Regions from separate parts of the Pseudomonas sp. WOUb67 genome, predicted to be linked through region 4. Evidence: riboswitches for the same ligand, from Rfam matches in the RefSeq annotation. Region 4 holds a riboswitch; each other region holds the start of a gene.
What was found. Region 4 has a riboswitch for cobalamin ahead of cobO (cob(I)yrinic acid a,c-diamide adenosyltransferase). Riboswitches for the same ligand answer to the same signal wherever they lie in the genome.
Positions count from the first base shown of each region.

Region 1 (3,412 bases), 910 kb from region 4:
TGAGTGCCCTCGGCGGCTGACCAGAATCAGCGCGAAGACGGGTGCACCGATCAGTGCGGTGACCACGCCCACGGGGATCACCTGGCCCGTGATCAAGGTGCGCGAAAGAATGTCGGCAGCAATCAGGAACAGTGCACCGCCCAGTGCGCTGGCGGGCAACAGGCGGCTGTGCCCGGGGCCGAGCAGCAGCCGCAAGGCATGCGGAATTACCAGCCCGACAAAGCCGATGGCGCCGACGATGGACACCATCACGGCCGTGACCAGTGCCGTGCAACTGATCAGCAGTAACTGGGTGCGCCGCACCGGGATGCCCAGCGATGCAGCCGAATCGGCGCCGAAGGTGAAGGCATCCAGCGCGCGGCGGTGCAACAGGCACACCACCAGGCCGAACAGCGCCACCGGTACGGCCAGCCACACGGAAGGCCAACGCACGCCGCTGAGATTGCCCAACAGCCAGAACAGAATGCCGCGTGCCTGTTCGGCGGTGGCCGACTTGGTGATGAGAAAGGCGGTGAGGGCGTTAAACAGTTGCGAGCCGGCGATGCCGGCGAGGATCACCTGCGCGTTGTTGCTGCCTGGGCCGGCCGCGCGGGCCAGTAGCAGCACCAGGGCGAACGCTGCCAACGCACCGATGAAAGCGCCCCCGGACATGCTCAGCGCCAGGCTACCCAGGCCCAGCAGGCCGACCAGCACTGCACCGGTCGAAGCGCCGGCCGACAAGCCCAGCAGGTACGGTTCGGCCAGCGGGTTGCGCAGCAGCGCCTGGAGAACCACACCACAGGTGGCCAGGCCGGCACCGCAGGCTGCCGCGACCAGTGTGCGGGTCAGGCGGTAGTTCCAGACGATGCCGGCGTCGATCGGGTCAACCGGGTAGCCGGCCTGCCACAGGTGGTTGGCCAGCACCTGGCCGACCACGCTGGGAGACAGGTTGGTCTCACCGATTGCAGTGCCGGCCAGCAAGGCGGCCAACAGTGCCGCCAGGGCGACAGCGATGCAGGGTAACAGGCGAATCATCACTGGGCCGCTTTACCGCTGGCGAAGGCTGCCGACAAGGTTTGCAGGCCGCGGAACAGGCGAATGCCGGCCTGCATGGCGTCGGCGTCGAGGACGATGATGCGGTTGTGCTTCACCGCGTCCATGTTGCGGGTTACCGGGTCGTTACGCAGGAAGTCCAGCTTTTTCTGGTAGTCGTCGGCGGGGAAGCGGCGGCGGTCCATGCGGGCGATGATCAGCCAGGTAGGGTTGGCTTTGGCCAGGGTTTCCCAGCCAACAGTAGGCCACTCCTCGGTGGACTCGACCACATTGCGCACGCCCAGGGTGCGCAGCATGAAGTCAGCGACACCCTGGCGGCCCGCCACGTAAGGGTCGATGTCGAGGTCGGCGCTGGAGAACCAGAACAGTGCCGAGGTGGCGGACAGGTCCTTGCCGGCCAGTTGTGCCTTGGCGCTGTCCAGGCGGCCTTTCAGCTCGGCGTTCAGCGCAGTGCCACGGTCCTGCACATCGAAAATCTCGGCCAGCTGGCTGACGCTCTTGTAGATGCTGCTGACCTGGAACGCCTGCAGGCGGGTACCGTCGGCGCCGACCAGGTTGTCCTTGCCTTCGCAGTCCGACGGCAGCAGGTAGGTGGGTATCTTCAGTTCATCGAACTGCTCGCGGGTGCCCACCACGCCCTGGGCGCCGACCATCCATTCGAACTGCACGGTCACCAGTTGCGGGCGCTTGCCGACCACGGCCTCGAAACTGGGGTCATTGTCGGCCAGGCGCGGCACCTTGGCGTTCTGCGCCTGGTACTCGGGCAACACGTTGTTGAACCACAGCGAGGTACCCGCCAGCTTGTCGCCCAGCCCGAGTGCGTAGAGCATCTCGGTGCCGGCCTGGCCGATGGTGACGGCGCGCTGCGGCGCCTGGGCGAAGGTTTGCGGTTTGCCGCAGTTCTCGACCGTCAGCGGGTAGTGGGTGGCGGCAGCCTGGGCCAGGCCAGTGAGGCCAAGGCCGGCGAGCAGGGTGGCGAAACGGGGCAGCATGCTGGGCGATCTCCTATCGGACAGTTCGGGTGAGGAACGCACGGACAGGCATCGCCGAGCCCCCGCCGATGGCAGGGGCAACACTGATGGCCAATCCCGGACACCCCGCCGGTTGGTAAATGTAGGCCGGCAGGTCTCCTGACTGGTGCGTCATGGCCCGGCTCCGGCCTTCCCGGGCGTGTGGCCCAGTGGCATCGATGGAGCAGGCTCGGCACCTACAGTTGCGGGGGCAGTTCCGTTTGGCCCGTATTGACGGGCCTGGGATTCCCTATTAATTCCGTGGTGGAAACCGGCGGCCCGCATGGTAGACCATCGCGCCGCCGGGTGAAAACGCTTTTCAGAAGTACTTCAGCCAGGTGATGTCGCGGCGGCGTGCTTTCAGGCGAGCGAACCCGCGCACCGGCAGGTACAGCGAGACCGCCAGCAAGGCAGCGCCCAGCCACACCGCCGCGATGCCGTCGAAGCCGAAGTAGTCGCCATGGTTGAGGCCGAACAGCGCCACGCTGGCCAGATACAGCAGCTTCAGCACGTACAGGTGCAACAGGTAGAAGAACATCGGTGCTGCGCCAAACACCGCCAGTGCGCTGATCCAGCGGGCCTGGCCGGCGCGCTCGAAGGCGCGCAGCAACAGCAGGCCGCAGCCCAGGGTGAGCGCCAGGAACAGCAGTGACGGCGGGTATTTGGTGATGTTGAAGAAACTCATCACGGTTTGGGTGAGGGTTGGGTAACCGCTCCACGGCGCCTCGCCGTAGCCGTTGAACAAGCGCAACACGACAAACCCCAGCAAGGCGATCAGCCCAGCCAGCAGCAAGCGCTGCTGGCGTTGGTCGGCCGTGCTGCCACGGGCAAACCAGGGGCCCAGGCCATAGCCCAGGGCGATGACCCCGATCCATGGCAACACCGGGTAGGAGGTGCGCAGGCGCAGGTTTTCGGAGAACTCAAGCCAGCCACGGTCGTGCAGGATGGCCCATGGCACGTGCAGGGCGGACTCCACGCCAAAGTGCAGGCCGTCGAGCAGGTTGTGGCCGGCAATGATGACTGCGCCCAAGGCGAGCAGGGCGGCACGTGGCAGCCATACCAGCAGCGACAGGGCGATCATGCTGACGCCGATGGCCCAGATGACTTGCAGGTAGATCACGCTGGGGGGCAGTTGGAAGGTCCAGGCGAAGTTGACCAGGGTGAATTCCAGCACTACCAGGAACAGCCCGCGCTTGAACAGGAATGCCGAGACATCGCCACGGCCCTGGTGTTTTTCGCCATACAGCCAGGCCGACAGGCCGGTCAGCAGGACGAACACTGGCGCGCAGAGGTGGGCCAGGGTGCGGCTGAAGAACAGCGAAGGCTCCGTGGCGTCGATGGCCATCGGGTCGCTGACCTGGCGGTGCAGG
Region 1 covers NZ_CP170112.1:4,953,591-4,957,002, reverse strand. Annotated here, with positions in the region: gene ABOC32_RS21995 (FecCD family ABC transporter permease) at 1-1,014, opposite strand, end outside; gene ABOC32_RS22000 (ABC transporter ATP-binding protein) at 1-1, opposite strand, end outside; gene ABOC32_RS21990 (ABC transporter substrate-binding protein) at 1,014-2,024, opposite strand; cobalamin riboswitch at 2,136-2,333, opposite strand; gene ABOC32_RS21985 (DUF1624 domain-containing protein) at 2,362-3,412, opposite strand, start outside.
Region 1: it holds a riboswitch for cobalamin, as region 4 does, so the genes downstream of both, ABOC32_RS21990 (ABC transporter substrate-binding protein) here and cobO (cob(I)yrinic acid a,c-diamide adenosyltransferase) in region 4, are expected to answer to the same signal.

Region 2 (3,412 bases), 1.6 Mb from region 4:
GTGCATGGCCAGGTCACGCGCACCCAGCCCCTGTTCGCTGGCTTCCCAGCCGGGCTGGTTGTCCTGCGCGCAGATGGCCTGCAGTACCGGGATGTCGCGGCGGAACGGGCGCAGGTTGGGGCGTTCGGGGCTGGACAGGGCAAAACCGGTGGTATTGACCAGCACTTCGGCACCGACTTCGTCCAGCCAGGCTTCGACCTGCTCCAGGCAGGCGCTTTCCTTGAGGCTGGCCACGGCGATCGGCAACGGGTTCAAGCCAGCCGCCTGCAGGCGCTGGCAGAACACGTCGATGAACCCGGTGTTGGCCGCCTGCAAGTGGGAGCGGTAGAACAGCAGCGGCGCCACCGGGTAGTCCGGGTGCCAGTGCGGGTACCAGTCTTCCAGCGCCACACTGCCCTTGGCCGGGTGATACACGGCGGTGCGCGGCAAGGGTTGCGGCTCGTCCCAGGCATAATCGCGGCCCAGCCACTGGTTGGCCAGGCAGTTGTACAGGTTTATGGCATTGGCCTTGCCGCCTTGGCGCAAGTAGTGCCAGAGGCGCTCGGCCTGCTCGCCCGTAACGGTGCCAAGGCGGGTCAGCTCCGGGTCCGGGCGGTCATCGCCCGGCACCATAATCAGCTGCACGCCACGGGCGGCCAGCTCGACCAGTTGCTCGACGCCATAGCGCCAGTAACCGACGCCGCCGTGCAGCGACACCAGAATGACCTTGGCATGGCGCAGCACCTGGTCGACATACAGGTCGACCGAAGCGTGGTTCTGCACCTGCATCGGGTTGGCCAGGCGCAGGCTGGGGAAGCCTTCAGGTAATTGCTCGGCGGTATCGGCGAGCAACGCCAGGTGCGAATCGCCGCTGCAGAGAATCACCAGTTCGGCGGGTGTCTGGCCGAGATCGGCAATACTGTCGTCCGGCACGAAGCCGCCGGGCTGGGTCCGCAGCAGGTGCATGGGTCAGGCGCCCAAGGCCTGGCGCAGGCGCGCTTCCAGCTGGGCAGCGTCCAGTTCCTGGCCGATCAGCACCAGGCGGGTGATGCGCGGCTCGTCGGCACGCCAGGCGCGGTCGAAGTGCTTGTCGAAACGGGTACCCACGCCTTGTACCAGCAGGCGCATCGGCTTGCCCGGGATGGCAGCGAAGCCTTTGGCGCGCAGGATGCCGAACTCCACCACCAGCTGGGTCAGGGCGTCGAGCAGCAGGCTTTCGTCAGCCTCCGGCAGGTCGATGGAGATGGAATCGAAGGCGTCATGGTCATGGTCGTCATGATCATCGCCGTCGTGGTGCGAATCGTGGTGGGTACGGCGGCCATCGATGTGTGCCTCGGACTCGGCGCCCACGCCCAGCAGCACCTCCAGTGGCAGCTTGCCGCTGCTGGCCTCGACCACCTTGACGGCCGGCGGCAGTTCTTCGGCCACTTCGGCGCGGACCTTGGCCAGGCCTTCGGCGTCGATCAGGTCGGCCTTGTTCAGTACCACCAGGTCGGCGCTGGCCAGTTGGTCAGCGAACAGCTCGTGCAGTGGCGATTCGTGGTCCAGGTTAGGGTCGAGCTTGCGCTGGGCATCGACCTGGTCCGGGTAGGCGGCGAAGGTGCCGGCGGCCACGGCCGGGCTGTCGACCACGGTGATGACCGCGTCGACGGTGCAGGCGTTGCGGATTTCCGGCCACTGGAAGGCCTGCACCAACGGTTTGGGCAAGGCCAGGCCGCTGGTTTCGATCAGGATGTGGTCCAGGTCGCCACGGCGGGCCACCAGCTCGCGCATGACCGGGAAGAACTCTTCCTGCACGGTGCAGCACAGGCAGCCGTTGGCCAGTTCATAGACGCGGCCGCTGGCTTCTTCTTCGGTGCAACCAATGCTGCACTGCTTGAGGATTTCGCCGTCGATGCCCAGTTCGCCAAATTCGTTGACGATGACCGCAATGCGGCGGCCCTGGGCGTTGTCGAGCATGTGGCGCAGCAAGGTGGTCTTGCCCGAGCCGAGGAAGCCGGTGACGATGGTAACGGGGAGCTTGGCCAGTGTTTTCATGTCGCATTGCCCTTGGCAGAGTGGCGCGGGCATGCAGGACGACAGCCGCGGGCCAGGTAGGCCGGGCTTGTTCGCCACCGGATCACCCCGCCCGGTTGAAAGTCGAAAACGTTGCGAGGCAGGTCTCCTGGCTTGCACCGTTCCATCTCCCCGTTCGGTTGAACAGCGGGCTGGCGGGATGACGCCTTCCCGCGCGTTGACGCAGTGGCTGTGTCGATCCGTTGTCGGTGCTTACAGTTGCGGGGGCAGCCGCGGCTTGTACCGCGTTCCCGTCTTAGCTTCGGCCTGGCCGAAGAACCTCGAAGTGGCAAGGCTACGCAGTGCCTGGCGGGTGGTCAACCATTGCTGCGGGCTGGCCGACCACAAGGGCTGCAACTGCGCTACAGTGGCACCTTTGCCCACGGTCAAGGAAGCCCCATGCCCCTCGCCCCCGCCATACCGGTACTGCGCATCTTCTCGGTCGACAAGGCCAAGGAGTTCTACCTCGATTTCCTCGGCTTCAGCGTCGACTGGGAGCACCGATTCAGCCCGGACCTGCCCCTGTATGTGCAGATTCACCGCGACGGCCTGATCCTGCACCTTTCCGAGCACCACGGTGATGCCTGCCCCGGCTCTACCGTGTTTGCCCGCATCGACGACCTGCGCGCGCTGGAGCGTGAACTGCAAGGCAAACAGTACGGCTACGCCCGGCCCGAAGCCGAGCGCCTGGACTGGGGCCTGCAGATGCAGGTGTACGACCCGTTCGGCAACCGCCTGCGCTTCTGCCAGCAGATTGATGACGAGGCCAACCCGTGAAGACGCTGGGCAAACGCGAAATGGCCCGCTTGGAGCGCGAGCTGGTGGCGTGCCTGACCGATGCCTGCGAAACCGCCAAAGCAGAAATCGTCGGTTTCACCTGGCTCACCCACCGCCTTGACCCTGAGGATTTCCCAGCCAGCCTGCGGATCACCTGGGTGTTCGAGCACGAGGCCGACAAAGCTGCTGCGGTGGCGGGCGAAGCAAAAGCGCGCATGGTGGCGCTGACCAGTCAGGCGTTGGACCACGCCGGCATCCAGCTGGATCACCCTGCCTGGCACGTGCGCTTCGACAGTGAAGAGGCCTGCGCACACGGCCACGGTGGCGACTGGGCCAAGTGCTTGCAGAAGCAGCGCTGAGGCCAGCTGGCGGGCGGTGCTTTACCCGCCCCCGGCGGTTCGTTAGGCTACGCACTCCCCTATTACGAGGTGTTCGTCCAATGCGCCATTGATGCCGCCGTCCGTTCGACGGCCAGTCTTCAGCCTCCGGTTCGCGCCGGAGATGTCGCGGCATTTGTGGAGTTGTGCATGACGAACACGTCAATCCTGACGCTGGACAGCGTCTCCTTGGCCTTGCCTGATGGCAGGCTGCTGTTTACCGA
Region 2 covers NZ_CP170112.1:4,282,601-4,286,012, forward strand. Annotated here, with positions in the region: gene cobN (cobaltochelatase subunit CobN) at 1-945, opposite strand, end outside; gene cobW (cobalamin biosynthesis protein CobW) at 949-2,016, opposite strand; cobalamin riboswitch at 2,117-2,333, opposite strand; gene ABOC32_RS19075 (glyoxalase superfamily protein) at 2,434-2,811, shown strand; gene ABOC32_RS19080 (hypothetical protein) at 2,808-3,170, shown strand; gene ABOC32_RS19085 (ATP-binding cassette domain-containing protein) at 3,339-3,412, shown strand, end outside.
Region 2: it holds a riboswitch for cobalamin, as region 4 does, so the genes downstream of both, cobW (cobalamin biosynthesis protein CobW) here and cobO (cob(I)yrinic acid a,c-diamide adenosyltransferase) in region 4, are expected to answer to the same signal.

Region 3 (3,412 bases), 2.1 Mb from region 4:
CACGTGGCCCACCAGGATCAGCGCCGTGCGGCGAAAATCCTTGGCGGCAACCCTTTCGACGATATCGCCAAGGGTGCCGCGCACCCAGTCCTGGTCTGGCCAGGTGGCACGATGTACCACCGCCACCGGGCAGTGCGCACCGTAGTGCGGCAGCAGTTCTTCGACGATCCGCGACAGGTGCTTGACCCCCAGGTGAATCGCCAAGGTGCTGCCATGGCGCGCCAGGTCGCCCAGCTGCTCGCCGGGCGGCATTGGCGAACTGTCGCCATAGCGGGTGAGGATCACCGTCTGCGCCACCTGTGGCAGGGTCAGCTCGCAGCCGAGCAGGGCAGCGCTGGCCGCCGTGGCGGTGACCCCGGGGATGATCTGGTAATCGATGCCCAGCGCCTGCAGATGGCGGATCTGCTCACCGATGGCGCCGTACAGGCTGGGGTCGCCGCTATGTACCCGGGCCACGTCCTGGCCTTGTTCGTGCGCACTGCGCATGGCGGCGATGATCTGTTCCAGGTGCAGTTCGGCACTGTTGATCACGGTCTCGGCCTGGTGGCCTTCGAGCACGGCAGCAGGCACCAGTGAGCCGGCATAGATGATCACCGGGCACTGGCGGATCAGCCGTTGGCCCTTGACCGTGATCAGTTCCGGGTCGCCGGGGCCGGCCCCGATGAAGTACACCGTCATGGAAAGTCCTTGCGGGAAAGAGGAGCGAATTGTTCAGCAGGCCAGGGCGAGGGTCGCCGGGCCCAGTACTTGGCGGGTCAGCAGCAACCGGGCTGTGCTGCCGGGCCGCTGGCTGGCCAGGGCCAGCGCCGTGCTTTCGGCCACACCCCAGCAGCCACTGTGGGCATGGGCTGTGGCAGAGCGGTGGCTTAGCAGCGGCTCAAAGGCTTGCAGTTGTGCGCCATGGTACAGCACCAAGGGCAAGCCAAGGCGTTCGGCCAGTTGCTGCAAGCCGGCTTCGTCGGCCTTGAGGCTGATACTGGCAATGCCGCGCAGGTCGGCAAGCGCCAGGCCCTGGCTAGCCAGGGCTTGGAGCAGCAGGGTATGCAGGGTATCCGCCGGGCAACCCCGGCGGCAGCCGATGCCGGCGTAGAACGCTGGCATCAGGCCTTGCTGGAGCGGCGGAACAGCCACGCACTGAGCAGGCCCAAGGCCACCCAGAAAGCAGCGTTGGTCAGCCAGGAGGCCATCTTGAACTGGGTCTCCAGTGCTTCGGGGGCCAGGCTTTCATGTACTTCGGGCTGTGGAGCGCCGATCACATGGGGGATTACCAGCAACACGGCGCCCAGCGCCTTCAGCAGCCAGTGGCGGGCGAACACCAGCAAGGCCAGGCCAAGAGCGGTGGCGCTGGCCGTGCCAATCCACCAAGCCTGGCGTTGCCCCAGGTCGGCAGCAGCAGTGCCGGGCAGCTCCGGTGGCAGCCCCAACGTCGGGGCCAGGCAGAACACAGCGAACCCGGCCAGGCCCCACAGCGCACCGGTGCCGGCACGCTGCGGTTCGCGCAGGCTGTACAGGGCGGCGAGAATCAGGGCGAAGCCGACTGCGACCACCAGGTTGCCCCCGGTGGTGGACAGCACCCGCTGCCAGCCGTCTTCCGGCGACCAGGCTTCGGCGCTGTGCTCATGGGCGGCCACTTCTCCACCATGTTCGTGCTGTGCGGCCGGGGCCGAGGATTCGTAGGTTTCCGCCTCAAGAATCAGCGGGGCGACCCAGAAGCTTTGCAGCAGGGTCAGCAGCAGGGCCGCAAGCAGCCCGCTGAAGCCCGCGGTACGGGCAATGCGCGTGATCATCAGGCGTACTCAGTGGCAGGGGAAGGCGGCGCTGTGGCGGGTGTCGTGGGCGGCGTTGTGCACGGCCTCGATGTGCGAGAAACCGGCGAAGTACACCAGGCACAGGCCCAGCAGGCTGGCGCCGACGGCGACGACGACGCGCTGGCTGAGGGTGACGGGTGTGGCAAGGCTGTGTTGCTTGGTGCTGGTGACGGGCATGACGCGTTCCTCTGCTTTTTGTGGGCAACGGGCAAGCGCGGCATCCCTGATGCGTGACCGCCCAGGGGAATGCAACAGCGCCCGCCCACCGCGGGGTGTTCATGAACGCCAGGCCGGTCTCCGGGCTTGCGAGGAGGAGCAGGGCTCCTGCAAAGCGTCACCTTCCCATGCCGGACTACAAGGCACAGTGGTACAGACACTTCACTCGCTTACCGTTGCGGGGGCAGCACCGGTCTTGTCCGGCCCTGCTGGAGGGCCTGGGACGCACCGGTTTCCCGTTTCACCCCCTGTGGGGGCACCTGAACGTGAGGCATAAGGAGACCATGGGGCGGGCTTTGCGTCAATTGCCAAGTACCGAGGGCGCAACGCACACCTGTGGGAGCGGGTTTACCCGCGAACACCGGCTTTGCCGGTGCCATGCACCGGGTTGGATTCTTCGCGGGTGAACCCGCTCCCACAGAGGTGTGCGCCAAGCCAGGGACAGGCGTGCAGCTGCTTCAGAAGTCATAGGCAAGCTTGGTGTACCAATAGCCGCCACCCGGGTGGAACGGCGGGTTGCCGTACGCCGCCTGGTTGCCGTTGGCGTTGTACACGCCGTTCTTGTCGGGCCGCACATTGAAGATGTTGGTGCCGCCCACACTGACGGTCAGGCTGTCGAACAGCAGGTAGGACAGGTCCAGGTCGGTGATCCACTTGGCGCCGAAGGTGCGGTCCTGGGCCTGGTTCTGCTGCCAGGTCTCGACTTTGCCGTAGCGGGTGGTCTGCAAGGTACCGGTGAAGTTGCCCAGCAACCACTGGCTGCCCAGCACCCATTTGGTTTTCGGTGAGGCTGCCACCAGGTCGCCTTCGCGGCCATGGCCGACCACGTCGATACCGGCAGCGGCCAGCGCTGCGGGCGTACCCCGGGTGCCGCGCACGGTGGTCTTGTTCCAGTTGAAGCCCAAGGTCCAGCGCACATCGCCCCAGGCACCGAACTCGCTGGTGTGGTCACCCACCAGGTCGAGGCCGCGGGTGCGGGTATCGAAGGCGTTGGTGTAATAGTTGATCCAGGTGGTGCGCGCCAGGCCCAGCGATTCGAGGATGTCGCCAATGGCACCGGCTCCGTTCTGCCGGTCGTAGAGGTTTTCGGTCAGCAGGATGCGGTCGTCGATGTCGATCAGGTAGGTGTCCAGGGTAACGCTGGTGCGGCGCGCCGGTTGCCAGGTCAGGCCAAGGCCGGCGTTGCGCGATTTCTCCGGGTCGAGCTTGTCGCCGCCGAATGCCAGCGCGGCGGCACTGCCGGGCGCGACAGTGCGGCGCAAGGCCGGCACCACATTGCCGTCGGCGTCCAGCGCGGTGCGGTTGTCGCTGACCGTGTAGCCGCTCTGGGTCAGCGACGGTGCGCGGAAACCGCTGCCCAGGGTGCCGCGTACCGCCACGGTTTCGCT
Region 3 covers NZ_CP170112.1:3,813,583-3,816,994, forward strand. Annotated here, with positions in the region: gene cobM (precorrin-4 C(11)-methyltransferase) at 1-678, opposite strand, end outside; gene ABOC32_RS17170 (cobalamin biosynthesis protein) at 712-1,101, opposite strand; gene ABOC32_RS17175 (CbtA family protein) at 1,101-1,787, opposite strand; gene ABOC32_RS17180 (CbtB domain-containing protein) at 1,797-1,985, opposite strand; cobalamin riboswitch at 2,080-2,303, opposite strand; gene ABOC32_RS17185 (TonB-dependent receptor plug domain-containing protein) at 2,483-3,412, opposite strand, start outside.
Region 3: it holds a riboswitch for cobalamin, as region 4 does, so the genes downstream of both, ABOC32_RS17180 (CbtB domain-containing protein) here and cobO (cob(I)yrinic acid a,c-diamide adenosyltransferase) in region 4, are expected to answer to the same signal.

Region 4 (3,412 bases):
GCCGGCGCGTTTCATTGCCTTGCCCATGGCCCAGCCGCGAATGCCTTTGCCATCTTCGGGTTTGGGTGGCGCGTTGGTCTCGGCTACCAGCACATCGCCGTTGGGCAGTAGGTAGAGCCAGCGTGGGTGGTCGAGGCCGCTGGCGAAGGGGGCGACCTGGGTGCCTGGCGCAGCGGTGGGCTTCTTGCCTTTTGGCCAGCCGATTGCGGGGGCGATATTTACGGTGGGGATCAATGTCGTGACGGGGGCGGGGAGGCTGGGGTTGGGCCCGCTGCCCTCGTTTACGCTCAACAGGGCTGTTTCGCCGCAGCCTGCCAGGCTGGCTGCTATTAACCAAGGCATCAGGCATTTCATGTGCGGCGTCCTTTAACGAAGGCCTTTTCAATTGAGAGGCTGTCGGCGTTCGCCAGGTTCCCCTCGGCTTGCTCTTGCTCTTGCTCTTGCTTCGGCTTTTGCTTTTAAACGCGCGATAGTTCAGGCGACGCAGATTGCGACTTCAGGAGGCCGAGCGCAGGGCTTGCGGAGGGAGGTGACGGGCATGGATGCCCGTCAAGCGCTGGGCCCCAGGATGGGGCCTGCAGCGCGGTCCTCCCGGGAGCAAGCCCGGAGCGAGGGGACCCCGGAGCGCAGCGTAGGGGCCGGATGATGGGAGCGCAGCGTTTTTTGGTTACTTTTTGTCGCGTTTGACAAAAAGTGACCCGCCGTAAGGGCGGAAAGGTGACTATGCGCCACCTGCGCGAACGAATGTCTGCTCGGTGTGAATGCCCACACCTCAAAAGCTAAAAGCTAAAAGCTAAAAGCTTAAGCGTCGGTTTTGATAAGTCGAAAACTCCATTTGCGATGGTGACACTGACTCACCTTTTCGCTCTTACAGCGAGTCACTTTTTGTCAAACGCGACAAAAAGTAACCAAAAAACGCTGCGCTCCGATCATCCGGCCCCTGCGCTGCGCTCCGGGGTTCCCTCACTCCGGCCTTGCTCCCGGGAGGACCGCGCTGCAGGCCCCATCCTGGGGCCCAGCGCTTGACGGGCATCCATGCCCGTCACCTCCCTCCGCAAGGCCTGCGTTCGGCCTCCTGAAGTCGCGAAGATCAAAAGCCAGATCAAGATCAAGAGCTAGATCAAGAGCTAGATCAAGAGCTAGATCAAGAGCCAGATCAAGAGCATACGTCGCTGCAACACCCGCTTCGATTGACGCTCCGGGTGCAACCCTCTAACCTTCGCGCGTGTTTCAGGTGCCCTGCCAGCCCCGGCTGGGCAGGGTGAAACTGGGAAGCCGGTGGGCGCCAGCATGGCGCGATTCCGGCGCTGCCCCCGCAACGGTAGGTGAGTAGAAGGCCGCGCAGGGCCACTGGATGCCAGCATCCGGGAAGGCGCGCAGGCCAGGGCCAAAGCCCGCTCACAAGCCCGGAGACCGGCCTGGAACTGTCAACGGCATCACGGAGGGTGATGCGCGGTGCACCGTGGCCCCCTGCCATGGCCCCTGCGCGTTCTCCGTCTGCCTGCCTATTACCTGTCACCACGCCTTGCCATGGTGCCAGCCTGCGGAGAACCCTGATGAGCGAACCCACCGAACGCGACGAACGCCACTTGGCGCGCATGCAGCGCAAGAAGGCGGTCATCGACGAACGCATCGCCAATTCCCCCAACGAATGCGGCCTGCTGCTGGTGCTGACCGGCAATGGCAAGGGCAAGAGCAGCTCGGCCTTCGGCATGCTCGCGCGCGCCCTGGGCCATGGCATGCAGTGCGGTGTGGTGCAGTTCATCAAGGGCCGCAACAGCACCGGCGAAGAGCTGTTCTTCCGCCGCTTCCCCGAGCAGGTGCGCTACCACGTGATGGGCGAAGGCTTTACCTGGGAAACCCAGGACCGCCAGCGCGACATCGCTGCCGCCGAAGCCGCCTGGGCGGTGTCGCGCCAGTTGCTGCAAGACCCAAGTGTGCAGTTCGTGGTGCTGGATGAGCTGAATATCGCCCTCAAGCACGGCTACCTCGACCTCGACCAGGTACTGTCCGATATCCAGGCCCGCCCGCCCATGCAGCACGTGATCGTCACTGGCCGCGCTGCCAAGCCCGAAATGATCGAACTGGCCGATACCGTGACCGAGATGGGCATGCTCAAGCACGCCTTCCAGGCCGGTATCCGCGCACAGAAGGGCGTCGAACTGTGAGTCAATCGCGCCACTGCCCCGCCGTGTTGATCGCGGCACCGGCCTCTGGCCAGGGCAAGACCACCGTCACTGCTGCCCTGGCCCGCCTGCACCGCAACCTCGGGCGCAAGGTGCGGGTGTTCAAGTGTGGGCCCGACTTCCTTGACCCGATGATTCTCGAACGGGCCAGCGGCGCGCCGGTGTACCAGCTGGATTTGTGGATGATCGGTGCCGACGAAAGCCGCCGCCTGCTGTGGGAAGCGGCCGGTGAGGCCGACCTGATCTTGATCGAAGGCGTGATGGGGCTGTTCGATGGCACCCCGTCCAGCGCCGACCTGGCGCGCCATTTCGGGGTACCGGTGCTGGCGGTGATCGACGGCACGGCCATGGCCCAGACCTTCGGCGCCCTGGCCCTGGGCCTGGCGCGTTACCAGGCCGACCTGCCGTTCGCCGGCGTGCTGGCCAACCGGGTGGGTAGCCTGCGCCATGCACAATTGCTGGAAGGCAGCCTGACCGAAGGCCTGCGCTGGTATGGCGGCTTGTCCCGCGAGCGCGGCATCGAGTTGCCCAGCCGTCATCTGGGGCTGGTGCAGGCCAGCGAGCTGAACGACCTGGATGCCCGCCTGGATGCCGCAGCCGAAGCGCTGGGCGCCAGCTGTGACGCAGCCTTGCCACCGCCGGTGACTTTTGCCGAACCCGAACCGCAAGCCTGTGCCGCCTCGCTGGCTGGCGTGCGCATTGGTGTGGCGCGGGACGAGGCGTTCGCCTTCACCTATGGCGCAAACCTTGAACTGCTGCGTAACCTGGGTGCGCAGCTGGAATTCTTTTCGCCGCTGCATGACCGCGAACTGCCGGTGGTGGACAGCCTGTACCTCCCGGGCGGTTATCCCGAACTGCATCACCACGCCCTGGCCGCCAATGCGCCGATGAGCGAGGCAATCCGTGCCCATCATGCCCAGGGCAAGCCGTTGCTGGCCGAGTGTGGCGGCATGCTCTACCTGCTCGATGCCCTGACTGACGTCGCCGGCGAGCGTGCCGAACTGCTCGGCTTGCTGCCGGGCGAGGCGACCATGCAGAAGCGCCTGGCGGCCCTGGCCTTGCAGGCAGTGGAGCTGCCGGAAGGTACCCTGCGCGGTCACACCTATCACCACTCGCTGACCAGCACGCCGCTGGAACCGATTGCCCGGGGCCTCAGCCCCAACGGCGGGCGGGGCAACGAAGCGGTGTATCGCCTGGGCCGGCTGACGGCCTCCTACGTGCACTTC
Region 4 covers NZ_CP170112.1:5,867,941-5,871,352, reverse strand. Annotated here, with positions in the region: gene ABOC32_RS25925 (PQQ-dependent sugar dehydrogenase) at 1-354, opposite strand, end outside; cobalamin riboswitch at 1,216-1,436, shown strand; gene cobO (cob(I)yrinic acid a,c-diamide adenosyltransferase) at 1,557-2,168, shown strand; gene ABOC32_RS25915 (cobyrinate a,c-diamide synthase) at 2,165-3,412, shown strand, end outside.